DNA from 3 places in the Terrabacter sp. 2TAF16 genome. Region 1 is predicted to be linked to each of the others. Evidence: riboswitches for the same ligand, from Rfam matches in the RefSeq annotation. Region 1 holds a riboswitch; each other region holds the start of a gene.

Region 1 (2,257 bases):
GACATGGACCGTGAGCGTGTCTCCCTGTCGCTGAAGGCGACGCAGGAGGACCCGTGGCAGCACTTCGCTCGCACGCACGCCATCGGCCAGGTCGTCCCCGGCAAGGTCACCAAGCTCGTCCCCTTCGGTGCGTTCGTGCGCGTCGAGGACGGCATCGAGGGCCTCGTCCACATCTCCGAGCTGGCCGAGCGCCACGTGGAGCTGCCGGAGCAGGTCGTCAACGTCGGCGACGAGATCTTCGTCAAGGTCATCGACATCGACCTCGAGCGTCGCCGCATCTCGCTGTCGCTCAAGCAGGCCAACGACCAGGCCGTCGCGGCGTCGGAGTTCGACCCGACCCTCTACGGCATGGCCGCCGAGTACGACGAGCAGGGCAACTACAAGTACCCCGAGGGCTTCGACCCGGAGACGAACGAGTGGCTCGAGGGCTTCGACGCCCAGCGCGAGAAGTGGGAGCGTCAGTACGCCGACGCCCACGCTCGCTGGGAGTCCCACAAGGCCCAGGTCGACGCCGCGACGAAGGCCGACGCCGAGGCTGCGGCCAACGCCGGCTCCGCGACGTCGTACTCGTCCGCGACCGGTGACGTCGCCGAGGCCGGCGACGCCGACCGCGGCGAGCGCGCCCCGCGCAACGCCCCGGCCCCGGTCGAGGGCACGCTGGCTTCGGACGAGGCGCTCGCTGCGCTTCGCGAGAAGCTGACGGGCAACTGACGCCAGTCACTGCTCGGAGCGACACGCTCTGAAAGAGCCCCGGACCCCTGTGGTCCGGGGCTCTTTCGCGTCCTGCGTCTCAGGATGCAAGAAGGCTCAGGACTCATTTCCGACTGAATCACTAGGAATTCCGAGTTGCGTAGGAGCGTCGTTGCCCGCGAATTGCCTTGCGGCACAGACAAACCGGCGTTGCTGCGCGTGGTGGAAGAGCCTGTCGCACTGAGGAGAAAGCACGCATTTCGACGATTGACGGGCTGCCCAGCGCCTTCGTAGTGTCGTCGACAGGTCAAGAGTTCCAGCGTCAAGCCCCGGCTCGCTGGACAGCAACCCTCCACCGCGGCGGGGTGCTCCGGGTGAGGACCAGGCCGTCGCCAGCAGGCGACGGCAAGCGCGGACTCGAAGTGGTCGGGTCCAGGACCGAGGAGCCGACATGGCGCGCACGACGAGCACCCACCTCGTGCTCCGCCGCCACGTCGACCTGCTCCGCGTGTCCAGCGCGCTCTGTCGTCCCTGACGACGTCCTGGCCGCCGAGACCTCGGCCGGCCGGTCGGCGCCCGGCCCAGCGGTGACCCCGTGGGGCTCGGACGCCAGCACGCACCCCCGCGGCCGCCGCCGCGCCCTGCCACCCGTCCGGTGACGGGTGCCCGAGCCATCCCTCCAGGAGCCTCACGTGCCATCCCTCTCCACGGTCCGGCGCTCAGCGCCGCCGACCACCACGTCGTCATCGTCGTCCTCGCCGCCTTCGCCGGCCGAGCCCACGGCGGGAGCGTCGACGTCCGCCCTCTCGGCCGCCCCGGCGCCGGCAACCCACTCGGTCCCGCCGTCCGGAGGCGGGCCGGTCCTCACCGTCGTCCCGCGGCGCAACCCGTGGACATGGGTCGGCGTCGCCGGCGTCGGACTGCTCGTGGCGATGTTCGTCAACGGCCTCGTCACCAACCCCGGCTGGGACTGGGCGACCTTCGGTCGCTACTTCGCCACCGAAACCGTCATCCGGGCTCTCGGCACGACGATCCAGCTCACCGTCCTCGGGACCGTGGCCGGCTTCGCCCTGGGGCTCGTCCTCGCGGCCATGCGACTGTCGTCCAACGCGTTCCTGCGGACCGTCGCGTGGGCCTACATCTGGGCGTTCCGGTCGATCCCGCTCATCGTCCAGCTGCTCTTCTGGTTCAACATCGCCTACCTCTACCAGACGATCAGCGTCGGGCTGCCGTTCGGGCCGTCCTTCGGCAGCGTCGAGACCAACGACCTCTTCGGGGCCCTGGGCGCCGCGGTGCTCGGGCTCGCCCTGCACCAGGCGGCCTACGCGGCCGAGATCATCCGCGGCGGCATCCTCTCCGTCGACGAGGGGCAACGCGAGGCGGCCTCGGCGCTCGGCATCCCGCGGCGCCGCCAGTTCGCGAGGATCGTCCTGCCGCAGGCGATGCGCTCGATCCTGCCCAACGCCGCCAACGAGGTGATCAGCCTCTTCAAGGGCACCTCGATCGTCTCCGTGCTCGCGATCCCGGAGCTCTTCTACCAGGTGCAGGTGATCTACGGCCGCAACTC
Region 2 (2,257 bases), on a different contig from region 1:
CGGTCTCGCCGGGTGTGCCACCCACCTGCACCCGCCAGCCGGCACGACCGTGGCTCACGTGGTCGAGGGTGGCGACGGCCTTGGAGACGTGGAACGGCTCGGTGTGGCTCGTCGTGACGGTCGGGACGAGGCCGACGTGTCGCGTCAGGGGGGCGACCGTGGCTGCGACGAGGAGCGCGTCGAGCCGCCCGCGCACCTGGTCGGTGCGCGTGTCGACGTCGTCGGAGAAGGGGTCCACCGACTGGAGATCGAGACTGTCCTCGATCGTCACGAAGTCGAGCAGGCCCCGCTCCGCCGTGGAGGTGAGGTCGGCCCAGTAGCGGGCGGTGAGGAGGTCGTCCGGCCGCGCGCCCTTCTCGCGCCACGCTGCCGGGTGCCATCCCGCACCGTCGAGGGCGACGGCGAGGTGGATCTGCGCGGCGTTCGGAGTGAGGCCAGTCACCAGTCGACTCCCTTCTGCTGCAGCTCGATGGGACTGAGGCTCCTGCCGGTGAGCGCGTACGTCGTCATCTCGGTGAGGCGCGGGGAGTACACGTGCAGGCTCACCGCCGGGTCCGGGCCCTCGTTGCTCACGTGGTGCACGTAGCGACGTCCGAACGTGCGCTGCTGGCCGGCCCGTAGACGGCCGACGTCCTCACCGACCTGCGGGGTCCGGTCGGGACCGTCCAGATCGGCGACGCGCTCGCTCAGCTGTCCTTGCAGGACGACGAACGAGCCGGCGCACTGCCCGTGGTCGTGCCACTCCGTCCCCTGGCCGGGGAGCCAGGTGAGCAGCCAGGCCTCGTGGTCGGGCTCGGCGGCGATCCGGGCGTAGTAGCGGCTGATCGGGTCGAAGTCGACGAGGCCGGCCCAGAGGGCACGGTCGCCCGCGAGGCGCCGAGCCGTCTCCGCGAGGTTGACGGCGATCCGTGGTGCGAACGTCGATGGCGTCCCGGTGCCGGGCGCAGAGAGCGTGGTGAGGGTGGTGGTCCGGTCGGGGCGGGTGCGCAGAGGCATGGCAAGGCTCCTGAAGGTGTGAGGGTGGGTCGAGACGGACTACGGGGACGCCGCACGCCACAGCCGGGCCCAGTCGGGCCGCCGACGCTGCGCATGCGGTCGTCTGGTCGTCAGTCCCGACAGAGGGCGCTGCTCACCCGGGAGAGGTCGACGTGCCGGCGGCGGTGAGCCCACAGGGCGTGGCCGCGGGATCGGCGTTCGGTGGTGTGCGTCATGGGAACCCTTGTGTCCGTGGGGCCCTCGTCGAGCCCGCGCTTGCGTCGAGCGGGAGGTCGACGCCTGGTCCTCACCCGGGGCACCCCGCCGCGGAGGAGGGTTGCCGCCCAGCAAGCCGGGGCTTGTCGCTGGGACTCATGACCTGCAGAGACGATAACATACTGATTTGGTAGGGATAGCTGGGCGACCACTCCCTGAGATGCCGCCGAGGCCGCGGACCGTCGGGTCCGTGGCCTCGGCGGGGCAAGGGCGGCGTCTAGAGCGGCGATCCTCGCCGGGTTCCTCGTCGTGACGCTGCTGCCCGCTGGTGACGTCAAGGACACCGCGTCAGCACTCGTCGACCCGGTGCTCGTCATCGTCCTGTCACTCATGGTGCTCCCGGCCCCGGTCGGCCTCGTCCGGACCATGCTGCGCGAGCTGCTCGAGATGAGGCCTCCCCCGAGATCGAGCAACCGGCCCGTGAGGCCGTCACCGAGCTGTGCGCCGGGATGGGCCTCGTGGAACCGGTCGTGCGGATGACGAGGACCGGGGGCGTCTCTACGTGGAGGTCGACACGTCGTCTCACCCGGCGAGTGGGACGTCGCCGACATCGACCGGCTGCGGACGGCCCTCACCGAGCGGCTGCACCGCCTGACCGTGGCCACCTGGATCAACGTCGAGCTCTCCTGCGACCCTGCCTGGCAGCAGGGCTGACGGGGTCACCAGATCGGTGCCGATCACCCACGGAGGGGGAATCGGCACGCCCGGCTCCCCCGGCACGATCGGGAGACGACCAGCCCGCCCACGAGGAAGATGAGGCCGCTGTGAACCCGGTGCTCGCGTTCGTCATCGTCATGCTCGTCTGGACCGTCAGCGACCTCGTCGCGAAGAAGACGAAGTCGCTGCTGTCCTCGCTCTTCGTCGCCTCGATCATCTTCTTCATCGGCTTCCTCACCGACATCTTCCCCGAGGACCTCCTCGCGAGCTCGAGCCTGCTCGCGCTCGCCGGTGTCGTCGTCGGCTTCGTCATCGTCCACCTCGGCACCATGATCAGCCTCGACGACTT
Region 3 (2,257 bases), on a different contig from region 1:
CGGCGAACCGGCCCGGCGCGCAGATGGGTTCAGTCGCGCGGCCGTTCGAGCGCGTCTCGGACGATGCGACCCACTTGGTCCTCCTCGATGAGGAAGCCGTCGTGCCCGAACTCCGAGGTGATGTGTGCGCGACGGGACCCCGGCAGGGCGGCGTGCAGCTCGTCGGAGAGCCGGGGCGGGTAGAGGCGGTCGGTGTCGACCGAGACGATGGTGCACTCGGCGCGGACGCGCTCGAGGGCGGCCTCGAGCCCCCCGCGGTCGCGCCCGACGTCGTGCGAGTTCATCGCCTCGGTCAGCACGACGTAGGAGTTGGCGTCGAAGCGCCGGGCCAGCTTGCCCGCGTGGTGGTCGAGGTAGGACTCGACGGCGAAGCGACCGCGGTCGCCGGCGCGCAACGGGTCCTCGCCGAGCTGGGGCTCGCGCCCGAAGCGGGTGCCGAGCTCGGTCTCGGTGCGGTACGTGATGTGGGCGATGCGGCGGGCCAGGCCCAGGCCGGTGTCGGGACGCGTGTGGCCCTCGTAGTAGTCGCCGCCCGCGAAGTCGGGGTCGTTGCGGATCGCCAACAGCTGCGGCTGGCACCAGGCGATCTGGTCGGCGGTCGCGTACGCCGTCGACGCGAGCACGATGCAGCGGTCGACGTCGTCGGGGTGCGTCGCGGCCCACTCCACCGCACGCATCCCGCCCATCGAGCCGCCGACGACGGCCGCCAGGCGGCGGATGCCGAGCCCGTCGAGGAGGCGTCGCTCGACGGCGACCTGGTCGCGGACCGTGACGTAGGGGAAACGGCTGCCCCAGGGACGACCGTCGGGCGCAGGGCTCGCGGGGCCGGTGCTGCCCTGGCACCCGCCGAGGACGTTGGACGCGATGACGAACCACCGCTCGGGGTCAACGGGTCCGTCGGGCCCGATGAGGGCGTTCCACCAGCCGGGCGAGGCGTGTCCGTCGCCGGCCTCACCGATGACGTGGCTGTCGCCGGTCAGTGCGTGCTCGACGAGGATGACGTTGTCGCCAGCCTCGTTGAGCCGGCCCCACGTCTCGTAGGCGATGCGAACGTCGGGCAGCACTCCCCCGCGCTCGAGCTCGATGTCACCGACGTGGGCGAACTGCCGCCGGCCGACCGGGTCGCCGTCACGCCAGGCGCCGTCGGGCCGGCGGGGCTCCGGTGCCGTCGGGTCGACGTGGCTCGTCGCCGCACGGTCCCTCGTCGCCGAGTCGCCGGTCTGGCCGGTGCCAGCGGTCCCGGGCCGCGCCCGGCGGCGGGTGCTCTGCGTCCGGTGGGTGACGGTCATCGGGGTACTCCTCGGTCCTCGCGCTTGCACGCACCCGGGGACGGGGCGGCCAGGTCTTCACCCGGGGCACCCCACCGCGAAGGAGGGTTGCCGACCAGCGAGCCGGGGCTTGTCGCTGGTACTCATGACCTGCTCCAACCATACGCGAGGCCTCACGGAGAGGCCGCGCGCCGTTCCACGACATGGACGGACGGCGCCGCCGCCGGAGACGCTCAGGCGCACTCCCGGGGCCGGAGTCCGACGTCGAGGGCGTGTCGCAACAGCCGCCCCAGCCCGTCATCGGGCTCCAGCTCGAGCGCACGGTCGACCGCGACCCCGGCCCGCGCACCGTCGCCGCACCACCACGCCATCGAGGCGAAGAGCGACAGGACGGGAACCGCATGATCCGCCGGCGTCAGTCGGCAGACCTGCTCGAGGCGGGACAGGACGAGTCGTGGCGTCGCAGCCTCGTCCCACTCCTCCCAGCCGCTCGGGTCGTTGCCGTCTCCGAGCCACGACTCGGGAGGCGCGTCGGGCGCTGCGGCGAGGCCGGCCCGAAGGTCGCGCGAGCGCGGTGCGTCCCGGTCAACCGACGCCTCGAGCGCCGCCAGGGTCCCCACGGCGTCCAGCTCGTCCAGCACCCGTCGTGCCTCGAAGACGTCGCGCGGCGGCTCGCCATCGTCCTCGTAGTCGTCCTCGTGGTCGTCCTCGTGGTCGTCTTCGACGTCGGTGTGCTCCTCGTCCGTGTCGTCGTCGTGCCGGTCCGACGACGGCGGCCCCGCAGCCAGCAGCTGCAACAGCGCTCGGAGCGCATCGGAGTCGCCCTCCTCGAGGCGCTCCTGCACGGCCGTCCCCGACCCCTCCGAAGTGTCGGGGTCGCCCGGGTCCGCGCGCGATCCCGGGGAGCGACCGGGCTCGGCGCCGTCGGGTGTCGGGACGGCGGCCGTCTCGTGATCGCCCGCGGCCGGGGCGAGCCGGAGGTCAGGACC

What was found. A riboswitch is a leader RNA that binds a small molecule or an ion and turns the genes downstream of it on or off. The one in region 1 is predicted to bind S-adenosylmethionine.
Region 2: another riboswitch for S-adenosylmethionine. It lies ahead of AB4Z14_RS21675 (cysteine dioxygenase); the one in region 1 lies ahead of AB4Z14_RS01635 (putative leader peptide).
Region 3: another riboswitch for S-adenosylmethionine. It lies ahead of metX (homoserine O-acetyltransferase MetX); the one in region 1 lies ahead of AB4Z14_RS01635 (putative leader peptide).

Annotation. Positions count from the first base shown of each region.
Region 1 is NZ_JBFRFZ010000001.1:345,029-347,285, reverse strand. It holds gene rpsA (30S ribosomal protein S1) at 1-711, shown strand, start outside; SAM riboswitch class IV at 996-1,108, shown strand; gene AB4Z14_RS01635 (putative leader peptide) at 1,142-1,225, shown strand; gene AB4Z14_RS01630 (amino acid ABC transporter permease) at 1,383-2,257, shown strand, end outside.
Region 2 is NZ_JBFRFZ010000026.1:6,292-8,548, forward strand. It holds gene AB4Z14_RS21670 (LLM class flavin-dependent oxidoreductase) at 1-442, opposite strand, end outside; gene AB4Z14_RS21675 (cysteine dioxygenase) at 439-996, opposite strand; SAM riboswitch class IV at 1,243-1,355, opposite strand; gene AB4Z14_RS21680 (hypothetical protein) at 1,501-1,731, shown strand; gene AB4Z14_RS21685 (hypothetical protein) at 2,016-2,257, shown strand, end outside.
Region 3 is NZ_JBFRFZ010000007.1:78,144-80,400, forward strand. It holds gene metX (homoserine O-acetyltransferase MetX) at 30-1,289, opposite strand; SAM riboswitch class IV at 1,305-1,419, opposite strand; gene AB4Z14_RS12415 (DUF4192 family protein) at 1,502-2,257, opposite strand, start outside.